4 regions of the Methylobacterium sp. CM6241 genome follow, and region 3 is predicted to be linked to each of the others. Evidence: riboswitches for the same ligand, from Rfam matches in the RefSeq annotation. Region 3 holds a riboswitch; each other region holds the start of a gene.
The links. Region 3 has a riboswitch for cobalamin ahead of ACYQR9_RS04400 (TonB-dependent receptor). Riboswitches for the same ligand answer to the same signal wherever they lie in the genome.
Positions count from the first base shown of each region.

Region 1: another riboswitch for cobalamin. It lies ahead of ACYQR9_RS08170 (CbtB domain-containing protein); the one in region 3 lies ahead of ACYQR9_RS04400 (TonB-dependent receptor).
Region 2: another riboswitch for cobalamin. It lies ahead of ACYQR9_RS05625 (TonB-dependent receptor); the one in region 3 lies ahead of ACYQR9_RS04400 (TonB-dependent receptor).
Region 4: another riboswitch for cobalamin. It lies ahead of ACYQR9_RS20735 (TonB-dependent siderophore receptor); the one in region 3 lies ahead of ACYQR9_RS04400 (TonB-dependent receptor).

Region 1 covers NZ_CM139246.1:1,762,389-1,767,472, reverse strand. The annotation lists gene cobO (cob(I)yrinic acid a,c-diamide adenosyltransferase) at 1-156, opposite strand, end outside; gene cobU (bifunctional adenosylcobinamide kinase/adenosylcobinamide-phosphate guanylyltransferase) at 153-665, opposite strand; cobalamin riboswitch at 772-965, shown strand; gene ACYQR9_RS08170 (CbtB domain-containing protein) at 1,020-1,196, shown strand; gene ACYQR9_RS08165 (CbtA family protein) at 1,227-2,021, shown strand; gene ACYQR9_RS08160 (DUF1636 family protein) at 2,014-2,436, shown strand; gene cobW (cobalamin biosynthesis protein CobW) at 2,433-3,467, shown strand; gene ACYQR9_RS08150 (DUF4349 domain-containing protein) at 3,611-4,396, shown strand; gene cobN (cobaltochelatase subunit CobN) at 4,410-5,084, shown strand, end outside.
Region 2 covers NZ_CM139246.1:1,210,034-1,215,117, forward strand. The annotation lists gene fhuB (Fe(3+)-hydroxamate ABC transporter permease FhuB) at 1-794, shown strand, start outside; gene ACYQR9_RS05620 (TonB-dependent siderophore receptor) at 1,103-3,442, shown strand; cobalamin riboswitch at 3,540-3,741, shown strand; gene ACYQR9_RS05625 (TonB-dependent receptor) at 4,040-5,084, shown strand, end outside.
Region 3 covers NZ_CM139246.1:953,057-958,140, reverse strand. The annotation lists gene ACYQR9_RS04405 (catalase family protein) at 1-896, shown strand, start outside; cobalamin riboswitch at 980-1,179, shown strand; gene ACYQR9_RS04400 (TonB-dependent receptor) at 1,290-3,434, shown strand; gene ACYQR9_RS04395 (hypothetical protein) at 3,504-4,328, opposite strand; gene ACYQR9_RS04390 (hypothetical protein) at 4,402-4,929, opposite strand.
Region 4 covers NZ_CM139246.1:4,412,229-4,417,312, reverse strand. The annotation lists gene ACYQR9_RS20735 (TonB-dependent siderophore receptor) at 1-2,037, opposite strand, end outside; cobalamin riboswitch at 2,221-2,430, opposite strand; partial or broken gene ACYQR9_RS20730 (DUF4113 domain-containing protein) at 2,793-3,074, opposite strand; gene ACYQR9_RS20725 (MucR family transcriptional regulator) at 3,238-3,453, shown strand; one part of gene ACYQR9_RS20720 (IS630 family transposase) at 3,487-3,826, shown strand; one part of gene ACYQR9_RS20720 (IS630 family transposase) at 3,826-4,442, shown strand; partial or broken gene ACYQR9_RS20715 (MucR family transcriptional regulator) at 4,460-4,831, shown strand.

The DNA of each region.
Region 1 (5,084 bases), 810 kb from region 3:
GGCCGTGGTCTTGCCCTTGCCAGGGCCGGTATTGACGATGAGCAGGCCCTTCTCGATCGTCTTGGCCGCGACCTCGGCGTCCTGGACGGCCTTGCGCTTCTCCATCTTCTCACGGTGCCGTTCGGCCTCCGGGTCGCTCGTGTCTGAAACGCTCATGCGCTCGCTCCGGGTTGGGGTTTCACGATCATCGGCAGTCCCGCCACCATGAACACCACATGGTCGGCCCGCGCGGCGAGGCGCTGGTGCAGGCGCCCGGCCACGTCACGGAAGCGGCGCGCGAGCGCGTTGTCCGGCACGATGCCGAGACCGACCTCGTTGCCGACGAGCACCACCGGCCCCGGCGCGCGGCCGCAGGCCTCGATCAGGGCAGCGCTCGCCGCCTCGATATCGGCCTCGGACAGGATCAGGTTGGTCAGCCACAGGGTCAGGCAATCGACGAGCACCGGCCCTGTCGCCGCAGCGACGGCCTCGGCCAGGTCGATCGGCACGTCCCGGGTGATCCAATCCGCCGAGCGGCGCGACCGGTGAAGGGCGACGCGCTCCCGCATCTCGTCGTCCCAGGCCTGCGCGGTGGCGAGGTAGAGCCACGGCGCGGGGCAGGCTTCGATCAGGCGCTCCGCGTGCAGGCTCTTGCCCGAGCGCGCGCCACCGAGGACCAGTGTCATTCTTGGAGAAGGCTGCCGCATGGCTCCCTTTAGCGCGAAACCGCCCTGCCCCGTCAAAGCCGGTAAAACGCTTTGGCGGCGCGTTGTCAGCGGTCGCGCGAGCGCGTAGAAGCGAGGTTCGGACGGTGCCCCGGCGACGGGGTGAAAAGGGAATGCGGTGAGGGCTCGCGCCTGAAACCGCAGCTGCCCCCGCAACTGTGAGCGGAGACGGGCCTGCCATCGGCCACCGGAGCGATCCGGGAAGGCGGCAGGACCGGATGACCCGCGAGCCAGGAGACCTGCCTTCCGAAGGGGACATTGTCCTCCCGCTCTATCCTCGAACGCCGCCGGCGGGGCGGCCGGAGACCTGACACGATGACCACGAACACCCTCGTCCTCACCGGCACCCGCAGCAACGAGCGTCTCGGCGCGGTGCTCATGGCCGCTTTCCTCGGCCTCGGGCTCGTCTTCATGGCCGGCTTCGCCCCGGCGATGGCGCTGCACAACGCGGCCCACGATTTCCGGCACGCCCAGAATTTCCCCTGCCACTGACCGCCTCGCGCTCAGCCAGGACCTGATTTCATGATGATCCGACTCGTGTCGGCGGCCCTGGTCGCCGGCTTTCTGGCGGCTGTCGTCGCCACGGGCTTGCAGCTCGCCCTCACCTCGCCGCTGATCATCGCGGCCGAGCGTTACGAGAGCGGCGAAGCCACGGCGCCGGCCGCGCTATGGATGCCGCGCAGCGCCTCCCCGGCCTCCCTCATCGTGCCCGTCCATTCGGGCCACGACCATGGCGGCAAGGACCATGGCGGCAAGACGGACGGTGTCGAAGGCGGCGAGGTCGCTCCGGCCTGGCAGCCCGGCCCTGGCCTTCCCCGGATGGTCTTCACCGCCCTCGCGACCCTGGTCGGCGGCGTCGGCTACGCCCTGTTACTGGGCGCGGCTCTCATTGCCTGTGGGCGCGAGCCGAGCCCTGAAACCGGCCTGCGATTCGCCATCGCGGGGTTCCTCGCCGTGGCCCTCGCCCCGGCCCTCGGCCTGCCGCCGGAACTGCCCGGCATGGAGGCGGCCCCGCTCGCCGAACGCCAGTTCTGGTGGATCATGACCGCGGCCGCCACCGCCATGGGGCTCTACCTCATCGCGATCCGCCGCTCCTCCATCGCCATTGCTGGAGGGCTCGTGCTTCTCGTCGCGCCGCATCTAGCCGGAGCGCCGGAGACGAGCCACACCGCCTCCGCCCTTCCCCCGGGCTACGCGGCCCAATTCGCCGCTCGGTCGCTGGGCATCGCCTTCGTGTTCTGGGCGGTGATCGGCCTCGCCTTCGGCTGGGCCTGGAACAGCGTCGGGCGCAAGAGCCCGGCGACGTCGCATGCCTGACGAGGACATCCAGGCCGGCAGCCCGGTCGTACTCTACGTCTGCGCCACCTGTCGCACGGCCGGCGACACGTCCGAGCCCCGCGCCGGGGCCCGCCTCGTCTCGGCGCTGCGCGATGCGGTGACGGAAGCCGCCATCGAGGGCATCGCGGTCGAGAGCGTGGAGTGCCTGTCGGTCTGCAAGCGCCCCTGCACCGTCGCCGTGGCTTCCGAAGGCCGCTGGACCTACGTCTACGGGGATCTCGACCCGGTCGAATCCGCCAGAACCATCCTCGCGGGCATCGGCCTGTACGCGGAGACGCCCGACGGCATCGTGCCCTGGAAGGCGCGGCCGGAAGCGTTCCGCAAAGGCGTCGTCGCCCGCATTCCCCCGTTTCCTCCGCACCGCGCGGACAGAATTCCGGACGCCGCCGAATGAGCATCGTCGAGAAGATCCCCTGCACCATCGTCACCGGCTTCCTCGGAGCCGGGAAGACGACCCTCGTCCGTCACCTCGTGGAGAATGCCGGCGGTCGTCGGCTCGCCATCATCGTCAACGAGTTCGGCGATATCGGCTTCGACGGATCGTTCCTGGCCGCCTGCGGCATCGAGGGTTGCCAGGACGAGGACATCGTGGAACTCGCCAATGGCTGCATCTGCTGCACCGTGGCGGACGATTTCGTCCCGGCCCTGAACAAGCTCCTCGACCGCGCCGACCCGCCGGAGCACATCCTCATCGAGACGTCCGGTCTCGCTCTGCCGAAGCCCCTGGTCCAGGCTTTCCACTGGCCGGCGATCCGCTCGCGGGTGACAGTGGACGGGGTGATCGCGGTGATCGATGGTCCGGCCGTGGCGGCCGGCTTCTTCGCCGACGATCCAGAGGCTCTCGCCGCCCAGCGCGCCGACGATGCCAGCGTCGATCACGACAACCCGCTGGAAGAGGTGTTCGAGGACCAGCTCCTCTGCGCCGACCTCGTGGTGATGAACAAGGCCGACCTCCTCGACGACGCCGGCAAGGCCAAGGTCCGCGCCGAGGTGGAGCGCCAGCTGCCGCGCGCGGTGAAGATGGTCGAGGCCGAGCATGGCCGCCTCGATCCGCGCGTGATCCTCGGTCTCGGTGCCGCCGCCGAGGACGATCTCGACGCCCGCCCCTCGCATCACGGCGAGGGCGAGGACCACGATCACGACGATTTCGCCTCCGTGGCCATTGCCGTGCCTGCCACGGCGAGCGCCGAGGATCTGGCCTCCCGCGTCGCCCGCGCCACCGAGACCAGCGGCGTCCTGCGGATCAAGGGCTTCGCCGAGGTCACCGGCAAGCCGATGCGCCTCGTGGTCCAGGGCGTCGGTGCCCGTATCGCCCATCATTACGACCGCCCCTGGCGGGCGAGCGAGAACCGCGACGGCCGGCTCGTGGTCATCGGGCTGAAGGGTTTCGACCAGGGGGCGGTGGCAGCCGCCCTGGCGGGGTGAGCGCGTTGACCGCCCGACGGATCCTGGCTCACGGGTGCCGCGGCCTCGTGGCCGCGTCCGGCCTGGCGGCTCTCGCGGCGATAGCTGGCTGCTCGGATTCACGCCCACCCAAACCGGAGTTTCAGGCCTCGGACAGCCGGACGATGGCACGCCTCGCTCCGGTCGCCCGCCCGCTCGCCCAGACGAGCGATGCGAAGCTCGCCTATACCCACGACCTGACCATCGGATTACCGCCCCAGCGGGTGAACGCGCATTTCGAGGCGGCGCGCGACCGCTGCTTGAACGAGGCGGCCCTGAAATGTGTCCTCGTCGCTGCGTCCATCGACGATGGCCGCAGGCCTGCGGGCCGTCCGCAGGCGCAGGTCCAGGTCCGACTGCCGCATGAATCCGTCGCGCCCTTCATGGCCTTCGTCACGGCGCCCCTCCCCGGCGAGGCGGCGGGTGACGTCGTACTCCGGAGCCAGTCGACACGTGCCGACGATCTGACGGACGCCATCGAGGATGGCGGCCGGCGCTTGGCCCAACTCACCGCCTATCGCGCCCGGCTCGACGCGATCGCTGCACGGCCCGACCCGCGCGTGGAGGATCTGATCCGCATCGCGCAGGAATTGGCGCAGGTTCAGTCGCAGATCGAGGAAGCCGATGCCAAGCAGCGCGGCCTGAACCAGCGCGTGGACACCGAGCTCGTCTCCATCGCCCTACGCTCCGACGAGGCGCGCGCCGGGCCCCTCGCCCCCGTGGAGGAAGCCTGGGCCCAGGCGGGCCAGACCTTCGGCATGAGCGCGGGATCGGCCTTGCGCTTCGTCGTCGCCGGCCTGCCATGGTTACCGCTGGTGCTGATCGGCGTGCTTCTCCTTCGCGCGCTGTGGCGTCGGCGCGGCCGCCGAAGCGCCATGACCGAGCGGACGTCCTCCAGGGCACAGCCATGACGGCGCGCCGCCCATGCATCTGATCCGAATCGACACGGTCTCCCTCGACGAGGGCGAAGCCGCCATCGATCTGGGCCAGGCGCCCGGCGACATCGTGTTCCTGTCCTTCACCGATTCCGACCTCTCCGGCATGGCAGGTGCGCATGCGGCTGAGCGGGAGGCGGCGGCACGGGATTCGTCGGCAGCTGACGTCCCGACACTTCGGCTCGCCAAACTGGCGCGGCTGCGCCATCCGATGTCCGTCGATCTCTACGTGGACAACGTGATCGCGCGGTCGAAATTCGTGGTCATCCGCTGCCTCGGTGGCCTCGATTACTGGCGCTACGGCATTGAGCGCGCCGCCGCCGCGGCTCGCGCGAACGGCGTGAAGCTCGCCGTGATTCCGGGCTGCGACAAGCCCGATCCCCGCCTCACCGCCTTCTCGACGGTGGCTCCCGAACTGGTGGAGACACTCGAGGGCTATTGCCGCGCGGGCGGGTCCGACAACCTGCGCCGGATGATCCGGCGCCTCTCCCGCGAGATCGGGAACGCGGTCGAAGCGCTGCCGCCGGTCGCCCTGCCGCGCGGCTTCGCCTGGTGTCCGGGTTGCGGACCGGTCGCACACGAGACCGCGCTGGCCGCAGCCGGGCAGAACCGCCCCCTCGCCCTGATCCTGGTCTATCGCTCGGCCGTGCTCGGCGGCGACACC
Region 2 (5,084 bases), 260 kb from region 3:
CCGCCTCGCTCGCGGCCGGCGCGATGCTGGCCATCGCCGGCACCCTGCTGCAGCGGCTCACCGGCAATCCCCTAGCGAGCCCCGAAGTGCTCGGGATCAGTTCCGGGGGCGCCCTCGGCCTCGTTGCCGTCACCATCGTCCTCGGAACGCCGGACCGGATGGCGTTGCTCGGCGCCGGCAGTCTCGGGGCCCTCGCGACCCTCCTGGCGATCGCGAGCCTCGCCCGCCGTGCCGACACCGTGCCCGAGCAGATGCTGCTGGCCGGTATTGGCCTCACCACCGGGTTCGGCGCCCTCCTCACCATCCTGATGATCAGCGGCGATCCCTCCGTGGTGATGCTGCTGGGGTGGACGGCGGGGTCCACGGCGCGGGTGGCGCCGGAGGATGCCGTCGCTGCCATCGCCATCCTCGTCCTCGGGGCCGCCTGCCTTCCCGCCCTGACCCGCTGGCTCAAGCTGCTTCCCCTCGGCGCTCCGACGGGCCGCTCGCTGGGGCTCGGCCTGCGCCGCAGCCGTCTCGTCATCCTGGCCTTGGCGGCGATCCTCACCACCGCGGCGACCCTGGTGGCGGGGCCGTTGAGCTTCGTCGGCCTCGTCGGGCCGCAGGTGGCGCGCTTGGCGGGCCTCACCCGGGCCGCGCCGCAACTCGCCGGTGCGGCCATCGCAGGGGCGCTGATCATGGTCGCGGCGGATTTCGTCGGACGGATGGCGTTCTTCCCCTACCAGCTCCCCGCCGGATTGGTGGCGACCCTCGTCGGTGGGCCGTTCCTGATGTGGCTGCTGGCCCGCCGTTGATCGTCTTTCGACAAGTTTTTTGCGGCTCTTGAATTGAATTGTTCCAAAGAAGGGTTGTGTTTCTTAGGCAACGCCGCCGCAACTTTTGTCATTAAATCTCAACTTTGACTTGCTGACAAAGACGCCGTGTGGATTCGTCTTGTCGAGACCCGATCTTGTTTTTGAATCGTTCTACGCGATGCATCGACAAGGAAATCTCGTTCTTTACCAATCAGGTCTGCGCCGTATTTCCGACGATCAAGGTCTTCCCTATGTCTGATGGCATGTTGCTCTCTTCTGGCACGTTCTCTCACAAAGCCGTGAGTGGCATGCGCTGCCTCGCCGGCGTCTCGACCGTGGCGCTGCTCGCCATGGTTCCCGCCCTGTGGAGCGGGGAAGCCTCCGCCCAAGCCGCTTCGGGCGGCACGGCGGCGGTGCAGCTCGATACCTTGTCGGTGCAGGGCTCCGGAAATGGTTCGGGAGGCGGCAATGGAGGTGGCGTGACGGCCGCCAATTCCTACGTCGTGCCCAGGAGCATGTCGGGAACGAAGACCAACGCGACCCTGCGGGAGATTCCCCAGTCGGTGTCCGTGGTCACGCAGAAGCAGCTCGAGGATCGCGGCGCAGAGAACCTGGCCGATGCGCTCGCCTACAGCGCCGGCATCCTCGCGTCGCCCCAGGGGCAGGATGGCCGCTTCGACCAGCTGATCATCCGTGGCTTCGACCAGACCCAGCGCGGCATCTACAAGGACGGGATGCGTCTGCCACAGACGAGCTTCTCCGGCTTCCCGATCGAGCCCTACGGCGTGGAGCGCATCGACGTGCTGCGCGGCCCGACCTCGGGCCTTTTCGGGCTCAACGATCCGGGTGGCCTCGTCAACTTCATCACCAAGAAGCCGACGGTCGAGCCGCTGCGGGAAATCTTTAGTTCCTATGGCAGCTTCAACCGCAAGCAGTTCGGCTTCGACCTGAGCGGCCCGCTCAACCCTGAGAAGACGATCCTCTACCGGATCACCGGCCTGCTGCGCGAAGGCGGCACGCAAGTGGATTACACGCCGCTGGACCGAATCTACATCGCGCCCGCGGTGACCTTCGCGCCTTCAGCGGATACCAGCCTGACGGTGCTCGGCAATTATCAGAGAGACCGCACCGGCGACACGTTCCGCGCCATCCCGCGCGAATACACCCGGGGCAGTAACCCCAATAAGTCGGAAATGCGCAGCCGCTTCCTCGGGGAGCCGGGCTTCTCGCGCTTCCTCGCCGAGCATTTCGAGGGCGGCTACCAGTTCTCACACCGGTTCGACGACCATTGGACCGTGCGCCAGAACCTGCGCTACGCCCATGCCTCGACCGACTACAACGCGATCTACTCCACGGGCGTCACCAATCCGGCGATGCCCAACACCGTCACCCGCGAGGCTCAGACCTGGCTTGAGGATTACGGCGTCTTCACCGTCGATACCCAGATCCAGCACGATGCGCAGTTCGGCAACATCAAGAACACCGCGCTGCTCGGGGTCGATTACAGCAAGATCAACAACAAGAGCGACCAGTACGGCGGTACGAGCTTCGGCCTGCTCGGGATCGGCCCGTTCGTCGGCCCGCTCAACATCCTCAATCCGGTCTACGGCCAGCCCGTCGCGCAACTTCCGCGCTCCCTCCTGTCACGGTTGCAGCAGGAGCAAGTCGGCGTCTACGCTCAGGATCAGGTCAAGTTCTACGATCGCTGGCTGCTCAGCATGAACGCCCGCTACGATTGGGTGACGACGAAGACCGATGCTCAGAACCCGGTCATCGATACCGTGCGCCAAATGCTCAACGCCGTCCCGTTCCCGAACGGCATTCCCACGAGCTTCGGCGCGAACCAGGACGCGCAATCCTATAGCGGCCGGGTCGGGCTCTCGTATCTCTTCGACAACGGCCTGACGCCCTATGTCTCGGCCGCGCGCTCGTTCAATGTGTTGCCGGTCTTCCTCCAGAACAGCACGATCGCGGTCGTGCCCGGCATCGGTGCGGTGCCGCTCACCTACAACATAACCCCGGCCAAGCCCGAGATCGGCGAGACCATCGAGGCCGGCGTGAAGTTCCAGCCGCCGGGCCAAGCCACCTCGGTTCTTTTCTCCGTGTTCAACACGAAGAAGACCAACGCCCTGTTCTTTAACCCCAGCGACCCGTTGCAGCAGGCCTTCTATCAGAACGGCGAAGTCGAGGTGAAAGGCTTCGAGAGCGAGGCCACCGTGGACCTCCTCGACGGCCTGAAGCTCATCTCGTCATTCACGGTCCTGCAGGCCGAAGTGACGAAGGACAATGCGCCGGACGGCAATCCCAGCGCGGTTGGGAAGCGGCCGATCCAGGTGCCGAACTTCACCGCAGCGACCTGGCTGGATTACACGATCCAGACCGGCATGTTCCGCGGACTCGGGATCGGCGGCGGTGTCCGCTACATCGGGGAATCGTTCGGCGATCCCCAGAACAACATCCGCGTGCCGGACTACGTCCTCTTCGACGCATCGCTCCGTTACACATACGAGAACTGGCGCTTCCAGGTGGCGGCCAACAACATCACGGACCGCGTCTATGTCGGCACCTGCTCGCAACAGGTCAATTTCGTCGGCTGCAATTATGGCGAAGGCCGCCGCGTGACGGGCTCCGTCACCTACCGCTGGTAGGCGATACGCATCCGATGAGATCGGCCCCGGATCGAACGGTCCGGGGCTTTTCTTTTGGGCTGTTGCCGTGACGTCGTTGACGCGGTCTCTCGCCCTCGACTAGCCTGACGATGACGGTTCCCCTTCGGGGGATCAAAAGGGAACGCGGTGAGGGTCTTGAGCCCGATGCCGCGGCTGCCCCCGCAACTGTAAGCGGCGAGCCCATCATCAACACGTCACTGGAGGCTCCGGCTTCTGGGAAGACGATGAGAGGGCGTCGACCCGCGAGCCAGGAGACCTGCCGTCAGTCGTGGTCACACGCGAAACGCATCGGGCGGGGTGTCCTGGTGGGGTGTCGGGACCTGCGCTCGCGTGGGGATCGGCTTCGTTCGCGGTGACGTGCCACTGCGCTGAGCCGCGCCTGCCGTTCGCCCGCGATGCCCGATCGTCCCTGTTCCTTCCGTTACAGAATCGCTCCACAGCTTGCCCTCGGCGAGACCGTTTGGTCCTCCGCGCAGGCATTTTGCCCGGTTCGACGTATTGTAACGTTATAACATACGATATAGCAGAAGGGGCGCGGCATTCGGCCAGCGATCACTCCGGTTTGCCCAAACGAACATGCCCACACAGGTCATCCACCGCGCCCCCGGGCGGATATCCCCGGCCCGCGCCACCGCTTTCCTCGCGTCACTCCTCGGCTCGACCTTGCTCGCGGGCGAGGTCCGCGCCCAGGATTCCATCGGCCAGAATAGCGTCACCCTCGACCAGCTCACCGTGGAGGGGAGCGGGGTCGGCCTCACGCGGGCGAACCCTGTCGGGCTCAACCTCTCGACCCCCTCCCGCAGCGCCAGTCGCCTCGGCCTGACGCCGCTGGAGACGCCCGCCAGCATCGATGTCATCAGCGGCGAGACCGCGCGCATTCGGGGCCAGAACACGGTGGTCGAGGCGGTGACGCAGAACGCCACTGGCATCACCACCATCGCGTCGCCGGGCAACGGCAACGGTGCCTTCTCCAGCCGGGGCTTCGCCGGCCCGAACTCGATCCAGCAGCTCTATGACGGCACGCGGCTGTTCGTGGGCGCCGGCACGGTGACCTTCCCGTTCGACACCTGGAACGTGGAGCGGATCGAGGTGCTGCGCGGCCCGGCCTCCGTGCTCTATGGCGACGGCGCCATCGGCGGCGTGGTCAACGTGGTCTCGAAGAAGCCGAGCTTCACGCCGATCCATGCCGCCCGCGCCGCCACCGGGTCGGACGGGCTCGCGCGCCTCGCCGTCGATCTCGGCGGCCCCATCGGCGATGCGGTGGCCTACCGCCTCAATGTCAGCGGAAACCGCGACGGCGGCTGGACCAGCCCGAACGGGGATTTCCGCAACCTCGCGGTCTCGGGCGCGCTGCTGTTCCAGCTCAACCCCGATCTCGCCGTCACCCTCAGCCACGATCTCGGCTACCAGGAGCCCGCGCGCTACTGGGGCACGCCGCTGGTCAATGGCCGGATCGTCCAGTCCCTGCGCAACAACAACTACAATGTCGACGGCGCGAAGATCGTCTGGGCCGATAACTGGACTCAGCTCAAGACCGAGTGGACGCCCAGCGCCGACATCACCATCCGCAACACCGCCTACCGGCTGCAGAGCCGTCGCCACTGGCTCGATGTCGAGCAGT
Region 3 (5,084 bases):
CCGAACTGGCGCAGGGCCTGTTCGCGAAGCCGGGGCGCTATCCGGTGGTGATGCGCTTCTCGACCATTCCGGGCGACATCCTGGACGACAGCGTCTCCACCCCACGCGGCGTGGCGATCAAGGTCCTCGGTGTTGAGGGAGAGCGTCTCGAAGGATCGGAAGGGGATGCCACGCAGGATTTCGTGCTCGTCAACGGGCCGGCCTTCTCGGCGCCGGGACCGAAGCAGTTCCTGGCGACTCTGAAGCTCCTCGCCAAGACCACGGACCGGGCGGAAGGGCTCAAGAAGGCCGCATCGGCGGCGCTTCGGGGCGTGCAGAGCGCAGTCGTCGCGACCACCGGTTCGCCGAGCCCGACCCTGGCGACCCTCGGTGGGCAGCCCGAGACGCATCTCCTGGGCGACAGTTTCTACAGTCAGGTCCCGCTGCGCTTCGGCGATCACATCGCCAAGATCTCCCTCGTCCCGGTCTCTCCCGAAATGAGGGCGCTGGCGAACAAGCCTCTGGACGACACGAGCGCCGCCGACGCGATCCGCGAGGCGGTGATGGAGCATTTTCGCATCCACGGCGGCACCTGGGAATTGCGGGCGCAGCTGTGCCTGAACCTCGACGACATGCCGGTGGAGGACGCCTCCGTAATCTGGCCCGAGACCGCGAGCCCCTACCGTACCATTGCCACCCTCACCGCCGCGCCGCAGGCGAGCTGGAGCGAGGCCCGCGCCGCCTATGTCGATGACGGATTGTCGTTCAGCCCCTGGCACGGGCTGGCCGCGCACCGGCCGCTCGGCGGGATCATGCGCATGCGCAAATCGGCCTACGAGATGGGCAAGCGCTTCCGGGCCGAGAAGAATGGCCGCCGCATCGAGGAGCCGAAGAACCTCGACGCTCTGCCGGATTGACGCCGGACGTTGCTGCAATGCGACAGGGCAGCGGCGATGATCGGTGCGGGATCATCCCGCAATTGACCCTCTCGTCGCGGCCGACCTAGCCTGAGACTGACGGTTCCTCTTCGGGGGATCAAAAGGGAACGCGGTGAGGATCTTGCGTCCGATGCCGCGGCTGCCCCCGCAACTGTAAGCGGCGAGCCCATCATCAACACGTCACTGGGTCTTCGGGCCTGGGAAGACGATGAGAGGGCGTCGACCCGCGAGCCAGGAGACCTGCCGTCAGTCGTGGTCACACGCGAAACGCATCGGGCGGGGTGTCCTGGTGGGGTGTCGGGGCCTGCGCTCGCGTAGGGATCGGCTTCGTTCGCGGTGACGTGCCACTGCCGTTGCCCGAGGTCTCCGCCTGTGTCCGCCCGTCTCGTCCCTCCGCTCCTCGCCCTCGGATTTCTGGCATCCGCCTCGCCGGTTCTTGCTCAGTCCGGGACGGCAACCACCGCCGAGGCGACCCTCAACGAACTCTCCGTGGCCGCCGACATACGCCCGCCCCCTGCAACGGCCGGTCCCGGTCTCGGTGGGGCCACTGGTGGAACCGGCGGGGCCGAGGCGTTCGGCGCCCTGTCCGCTCCCGCGCTGACGTCGAGTTCGGGCGTCATCACCGGCAGGGCCCTCAACGATCGCCCGGTGACCCGCCCCGGCGAGGTGCTGGAGGCCGTGCCCGGCCTCATCGTCACGCAGCATTCCGGCGAGGGAAAAGCCAACCAGTACTTCCTGCGCGGCTTCAACCTCGACCACGGCACGGACATCGCCATCACCATCGACGGCATGCCGGCCAACATGCGCACCCATGGCCACGGCCAGGGCTATGCCGACATCAACTTCCTCATTCCCGAACTCGTCGGCGCGGTGGAGTTCCACAAGGGCCCGTATTTCGCCCGTGACGGGGATTTCGCCTCCGCCGGATCGGTGCGGATCGACACGATCGACGCGGTGCCCCGCCCTCTTGCGCTCACCTCCATCGGGAGCTTCGGCTACAAGCGGGCGCTCACCATCGCCTCCGCACCCCTCGGGGAGGGGACGCTCCTCGCCGCTGGCGAGGCTCAGGTCTATGACGGCCCGTGGGTGGTGCCGGACGACATCCGCAAGCTCAACGGCGTTCTCCGCTACAGCCAGGGCACTGCCCTCGACGGGTTCTCCCTCACCGGCATGGCCTATTCCAACCGCTGGACGGCGACGAACCAGGTTCCGCAGCGGGCCATTTCCGAAGGCGTGATCGGCCGCTTCGGCACTCTCGACCCGAGCGATGGGGGTAATGCGAGCCGCTTCTCCCTGTCGGGCCGCTGGAGCCGGTCGGACGACGGCGGCGTCACCCGCGCCAGCGCCTACGTCATCCGCTCGAACCTCAACCTGTTCAACAACTTCACCTATTTCCTCAACGACCCGGTCAACGGCGACCAGTTCCGCCAGCTCGACAGCCGCACCGTCGCCGGCGGCGAGATCGCTCGGGTGTTCAAGGGTGAGCTGTTCGGCCTGCCCATGGAGAACGAGATCGGCGTGCAGGCGCGGTTCGACGACATCCATGTGGGACTGTTCAACACGCGGGCGCGCACCTCGCTTTCCACCGTGCGCGACGACCGCGTGCAGGAGGGCAGCGCCGCCCTCTACTTCGAGAACCGCCTGCGCTGGACCGACTGGCTGCGCACCAGCGTCGGCCTCCGCGCCGACGCCTACGACGCGAGCGTGAGATCGAACAATCCGCTGAACTCAGGCCATGCGCAGGACGGCATCGTCAGCCCCAAGCTCGGCGTCGTGTTCGGCCCCTGGGCCGAGACCGAACTGTTCGTGAATTACGGCGAGGGCTTCCATTCCAACGACGCGCGGGGCGCGACCATCACGGTCGATCCGGGCAACCCTCTGTTCCCCCTCGACCGGGTGCCGCTGCTGGTGCGCTCGGTGGGCTCGGAGGTGGGCTTGCGCAACCGCTCCATCGCCGGTCTCGAATCGACCGTGACGCTGTTCCAGCTCGATTTCGATTCCGAGAACCTGTTCGTGGGTGATGCCGGCACCACCGAGCCGAGCCGCCCGAGCCGGCGCACCGGCATCGAGTGGACCAACCACTACGCGGTCACGCCCTGGCTCGCTCTCGACGCCGACCTCACCGTCACCCATGCCCGCTTCGCCGATCGCGACCCGGCCGGAAGCCGCATTCCCGCCGCCCCCACCGCCATCGCGGCGGCCGGCTTTACCCTCGGTGAGGCGCTCGGCTGGTTCGGCACGATGCGGCTTCGCTATTTCGGGCCGCGCCCGCTCATCGAGGACAATTCCGTCCGCTCGAAGCCGACCACGCTGGTGAATGGCCGCATCGGCTACAACTTCGAGAACGGCGTCACGGTGCAGTTCGACATCCTCAACCTGCTCAACGTCAAGGCGAGCCAGATCGACTACTTCTACGAGTCGCGACTGCGCGGCGAGCCGGCCGGCGGCGTGGCCGACACGCATCTGCATCCGGTGGAGCCGATGGCGGTGCGGCTGACGGTGGCGGGGCGGTTTTGAAGATTATCATCGGGGCAAATATTGCGATTGTAAATTGTTGGTGTTCAGAAATTAGCGGATAAATGAATGCTACCGATAAGATTTAGCCCATTCGGCCAAGGATTTTCGCACCGCACTAGGCCATTCTCTAACCGGTGGCTGTACGATTATATTTTTATATCTTGGCTTAAAAGCAGTGTAAATGGTTTTTGTCTGCAGATCGAGTGAAATAAATGAGCCTGTCTGATCGCATTCTGATTTAATGCATGCGGTTCCTGTCAGAATATCACCTTCATACACCGTGCTGCCAATCCCTGATATTTGTTCAAGATAATGTTTCAGATTAGGACCAACATTACGCTCGATAGATTTCAGTAACTCATTGCTTTCTAGAATATCGGACGGGTGCGTAATTTTACGATCCCACAGAGTGTTCCAGCCCTTTGACGTATCAGCAGATTTTGTCATCTCTGTACGGGAGAGCCCGGTCTCTGGTAACCAAATCCACGTGCGAACTTTTCTGCCGACAGCTCCTTTTTCAACGATATGAATGCTATCGTCTCGATATGTTATATTTGTTTCGGCGCAAACATCGAGTGGGCCAAATAATTTGGGGGGCTTGCCATTCTCGATTGATATTATGAATGGAGCAGCGTCGCACGTGTTGCCCCCAGGGCCAGCCGAGCCAACTATATAGAAAACATTATTCATCCGATCTATTTTTTTGAGATGGATATTGGCAGCCTTGACTATTATGTTTCCCCCAAAATTTAGAACACGATTGAAGTCCTTGTCCTCATACGAAGGATTGTAGGAAAGTCTGTGACCGAAAATCTCAATGTCGATTTGCTGGGCTTTGGCGGGAGAGAGTAAATAAGCAATGCATATTGTAACAATAATTAGGTATAATTTCATCGATATGGTGCCTTTTATAGCCTATTAAATAAGTATATTAGTGGTTATAGGAGAATGTAATTCGGAGGTATGTTCAAGATCTGTTGCCGTTTAGGTTGGGCCAGAGGTATTGTAATTTGGCGCTTGACGGACAACCCGGTCCTAAACGCGTCAGGCTGAACTCGGTCCCGTTCCAATAAAGGATCGGCCCGCAGGGATGCTCGTCGGCCTCGTCGCATTTCGGCCCGTGGTCGTCGATGAGGATCGCCGGGCGGCCATCGAGGTTTCGAAACGCGAGTTCGTGCACTTCCATGTCGAACACCTCGACGAAGGTGCCGTTCGACGAGGCGAGGATCTGCGTCGCGCAGCCCTCGGCGCTGCACGCCTCGGCCGACTCGCCGTCGTCGCCGCATCGAACGGCCCCAAAATTGAGGGTGAAATCCGGCACCCCGTCTCCGTTCACGTCCTGCCGCTTGAGGAAATCCGGCCTGAGTGTGGACGTCCGGCCCTTGCAGATATCCGTGGCCGCAGCGACGGCAGCCGCGACCGGCGGCGGCAGATCCTCTGCTGCGGCGGCGAAAGTCAGACCTGCGAACATCACGATTGCGGAGGCATGGCGCATACCGGAAGGATGTCGGCGCTGGCTGATTCTGTCGAGGGATGAGGGCAGCGTCCGGTTGAGTTGAAGCCTTTGGCGCGCGAGAACGCCTTCGCCGCCTTCAGCGCGACCGAATGCCGAAACGACATCACTGCCGCAGGATAAGACGACGCCTGTGA
Region 4 (5,084 bases), 1.7 Mb from region 3:
GTTCTCGTAGCGGTAATAGGCCAGCGCATCGACAGCGATGTAGGCCGGCAGAGAGAAGCCCGAGCCCGATGCGTCCCCGGCGCGTTCGCCAACCCCGCGCACGCCGCCGCCCAGGCCGAGGCCCTTCCAGGGGCCGGCCTGGACCTCGTGCACAGCGAGCAGGCTGCCCGAGTGGCGCGGGATGTTGATCAGCGGTGCGCCCACCGGCAGCACGTTATCCTTGGTCACCACTGCGTCGGCGTAGACGTAGCCCGCCAGGATCTTGATCTCGGGGGTGATCTGGCCTGCGGCCGTGAGTTCGAAGCCCTGGCTGCGCACGCCGCCCGCCGCCAGCGAGAAGCCGCTGTTGTTGGGGTCGGCCGTCAGCACGTTCTGCCGCTCGATGCGGAAGGCCGCCGCCGTCAGGCCGAGGGCGCCTCCGAACAGATCGAGCTTGGCACCCACCTCGTAGCCGATGCCAGTCTCGGGCTCGAACGGCTCCGCGCGGGCCACCGCGAAGGCGTCGGGGCCGATATTGGGCCGGAAGCTGGTGCCGACATTGGTGTAGAGCGAAAGCTCAGGCAGGGGCTGGTAGACGAGCCCGGCACGCGGCGTGGCCGCCACCCGCGATTGCTCTGACTGGGTCGAGTTCGTTCGCTCGCGAAAAGATTGCTCGAAGAAATCGAACCGGGCCCCGAGGAGCGCCTTCCACTCGGGGCTGAGCGCGATCTGGTCCTGGACATAGAGGGCGGTGTTGGTGACTCGTTCCAAGTTGTTGCGCCGGATCGTGAGCGGCGGCAGGGCCTGGCCGTAGCGGGGATCGTAAATGTCGAGGCTGTAGGGGCTCTGGCGGAAGTTCGAGCGATCATAGACCACGCGGCTATCCGTGCTCTCCCGCTCGAAGCCGAGAAGCAGGGTATGACCGAGATCACCGGTGGCGAAGCGCCCCACCACCTCGGCCTGACCGATGGCGGTATCCCAGCGGTAATCGCGGAAGTTCCGGTCGCGCAGGACGGTGCGATTGTCCGCGGCGAGGCCACGGACCTCCGCCGATTCCCCGACCAGCGAGCCGGTGTTGAAGTGGGTGGCGAGGCGCATCTGCCAATCGGCGTTGAAGCGATGCTCGACCCGCACCTGCATCGTGTCCGAGCTCTGATACGTGCTCTGCCCCGGCTCGCCGAGGAAGCGGGAAATCGGCAGGAAGCCGAGTTGGCGGTTGATCGCAATCACACCCCGGTCGACCACGACGCGATTGCGCAGGAACTCGGTCTCGACGGTGATTTTCGTGTCCGGCGTGACCTGCCAGCTCACGACGGGAGCGACGAGGAGCCGGTCGCTGTCGACAAAATCGCGAAAGCTGTTCTGGCGTCCGCCCGCAAAGTTAAATCGGTAGAGCAGCGTGCCGTCCTCGTTGAGCGCGCCACCGGCATCGACCGTGTCGCGGAACTGCTCGAAAGAACCCCAGAGACCGCCCATCTCGACGAAGCGCTCAGCGGTCGGCTGTTTGGTGACGAAGTTGACGAGGCCACCTGGGTCACTGCGCCCAAACAGGCCGCCACCGGGGCCCTTGAGCACCTCGATGCGCTCGACGTTCTGGGTGTCGGGCGGCGGCGGCGAGCCTCGGTTGATCGGGAAGCCGTTACGGTAGAGTTCCGAGGTAGTCGTGCCACGGATGGCGTAGCTGAACACCGTCAGGCCGCCAAAATTGTTCTGCTGGGCGACGCCGGGCGTATAGTTGAAGACCCGGTCGACGCGGGTGGCGGCGAGATCTGTGATGACCTCGCGCGGCGCAACGGTGACGATCTGGGGCACGTCGCGCTGGGGCGTGTCGGTCTTCGTGCTGCTCACCGCCCGGTCGGCCCGGTAGCCCGGGGTCGGACCGATCAGGCCTATCCCCGGGGAGGGGCCAGCACCAGCGACCACTGGAGCGCTCCCGCCAGTAGCCTCCACGGAGAGTTCCTCCAGCGTGACGGCCTCCTGCGCCCGGGCCTCCAGTGCAGGCGCGCCCGCCGAAAGGATTGCGGCAAGCGCGTAGTGCGATCCTCGACGCCTCGACATCCGACGACGCTTGGCCGGAACGGGCAGGGTCAGGATCGCAACCTTCGAGGTCGCCAGGTTGGGACGAAGGGGCACCGGTGCGCTCAAGGTTGTCGAGCGACGGCCGAGCGGGTGCCCTCGCGGGACCGGCTGCGTCAGTAGCCAAGCCCGCTCATGCGCTCCGCCGGGACACCCCGCCCGAGAGACGTATCGTTGTGCAAGGCAGGTCTCCTGGCTCGCGGGTCGTCGCCCTCGCCTCGGCCTTCCCAGTACGTCGCACCAGTGACCATGGACGGTGAGGGCTCACCGCTAACAGTTGCGGGGGCAGCTTCGGAAGCGCTCCTGCGAGCACCCCGAATTCCCTCTTAGCCCGCGAGCCGACGACCCGCAGGAACCTTGACGGTCAGACATTCGCCGGGCGCCGCCGCATAGTCAATCGAGGGGGCGTCATTTTCTCGCAACATTGTAACATTGCATCAGTCTGGTCCCGGACCGTTGTCCGTCGCCAGATGGATTGGGACAGTCCGCTCTTTTCAGGTGCGGAGGCTCTGATCCATCGGGGGTGAAAGGTTATGCAGCCTGCGCCTAGTGGCGCAATCGGCCGATGCTCGATGGCCTCCACGATAAGCGCTTATGGACGTCTTCTGGTCGAAAGCAGTCGGACCGCATTCCACCCAGCCCAGTCGTCGGTCCTCACCTTACCAGCCTCGAAGCAGACGTTCCGAGGATCAGCAAAGGGTTGGCAGCAGCCTCTTGGCAGATGAGCCGCCAAGCTCTCACATCACCGCATGGGCCTTAGGGAGTTCGCTGACCTGCGTTGTGTAGCGAGGGATGCGCATTTTGAACTTCGTCGACCACGTCCGCTTCGTCTTGAGGCCGGCCCGTGCCGGGACGACAGCACCACGACCGAAGCGTCGATTGCACTCGTCCATTGCAGCCATCAGCGGAGCACTGCGCTCGCAGTCGAGCTGTCCGATCAGAGCCTGTTGTCCGTCTTCCAGCGGCGCGAGGTCGGTCGCGATGATGCCAACCTTGCTAAAGCACCAGGGGCGGTCCCCCTGGCGCCCCGTGCTATGCAATACAATCCGGCAACATTAAGCGGAGCTAATCGCTTCAGAATGACGCTATCCAACAAGCTACGTGAGTTTTGCTTGCTGGCAGTTTTATGTTTCGTACAAAAATTACTCTATGGGGCTTTCACGGATCCTCAGAGAAAATGCTATGGCCAACAGCACCCAAAATTCTCAGGCAGACTATATCAAACTCGCAGCGGACATCGTCGCCGCCTACGTCTCCGCCAACTCGGTTCCAGCAGGATCATTGACCGACTTGCTGAGTAGCGTGCACGCCGCCATTAGCAGCCTTACCAACGGTGGATCTAGAGCGGTGTCCGATCGGCTTGAATCGACCGGGGTTTCGGGGGCGGCGCAGATGTGATTCGATGCGCGGCTTTCCGAGGAGGAGAGCCGGATGCCCTCAGCCCTGTCAGTCGATCTGCGTGAACGGGTCGTGATGGCGATCGAGGCAGGAGCCTCGCGCCGGGAAGCCGCCAGACGGTTCGAGGTTAGTCCGGCTAGCGCCGTGCGCTGGCACGAGGCCTTCATGCGGGAAGGACGCACATGGGCCAAGCCGATGGGCGGCGATCAGCGCTCGCACGCCATCGAGGCCCAGGCTGGCCTGATCCGGCGGACCTATGAGGCCAAACCGGAACTGTTCCTGCGGGAGCTACGCACCCATCTGGCCGAACGCGGCCTGCGGGTCGGGGTCAGCAGCCTGTCCCGCTTCTTCAAGCGCCACGGCATCACGCGTAAAAAAACACCGGCCACGCCGCAGAGCAGGATCGAGAGGACGTGAAGGCCGCGCGCCTGGCCTGGTTCGAGGGCCAGCTCGACCTCGATCCAGACCGGCTCGTGTTCCTGGACGAGACCGCAACCAACACGAAAATGACGCGTCGCTACGGATGGGCGCCGCGTGGCAAGCGCTGCCGGGTGGCCGTGCCGTTCGGTCACTGGAAAACCATCACGGTCACAGCGGGACTGCGGGCCAGCGGCCTGACGGCGACCGCGCTCTTCGACGGCCCCATGACCGGGGTCCGCTTCCGCCGCTATGTCGATGAGACCCTGGCGCCGACTTTGAACCAGGGTGACACAGTCGTGCTCGACAACCTGCCCGCCCACAAAGTCAGCGGCATCCGCGAACGCATCGAGGCGGCCGGTGCCCGCCTGCTCTACCTGCCGGCCTACTCGCCCGACTTCAATCCGATCGAACTGGCCTTTGCCAAGCTCAAGGCCTGTTTGCGAGCCCAGGGCGCCCGCACGGTTGTGGAACTCTGCGACACCATCAAGCAGGCCTTCAGGCGCTTCACACCGAATGAGTGCCGCAACTACCTCGTGGCCGCAGGCTACGATGCTTTCGATCCAACCTGATCGGATGCCGCTCTAGCGCGCCGGAGGTGGACAAGGTCGAGAAGGCGACGCCGGCTCAGATCAAGAAGTCGATCACGCCTGACCACCTTATTAGCTACGAGGACGGCAAGCCCTACAGGACGATGAAGCGCCATTTAACGCTCCGCGGGCTGAGCCCTGAGGCTTACCGTGCGAAGCATGGCCTACCTGCTGACTACCCCATGGTATCCGCAAGCTACTCGGCTGCAAGGTCCGCCCTGGCCAAGCAACTCGGTCTCGGGCAGCAGCGTAATGGTGCGGCCAAGGCAAAGGCTGTCGCACCGGAAAAGGTTGTCGTTGAAAAGGCCGCTTCGGCTCCGGAGAAGCCCAAGAAGGCTGCTCGGCCGCGAAAGGCTGCTGCCGCTACCTGAAGAGCCTTGGACAGTGCTGGGCGCGTTCTGGGGCCTTCCCGCGGTTGGACAAAGGAAAGCGAGCGAAAACTAAGCTGCATCGGGAATAGCAGCTCACTAAAAAGCTAACGGCCACAGAACTCAGGCCAAGGTGCGCGTACATCCGGCGTTAACCCTGTCTCGGCATCGTGGCCGTCTCCGATCAAGCGACGTGGGTCGCGATCAGCGCGATCCTCAAATGGAAATCATATAGTTTACGATCAATGACCGCCTA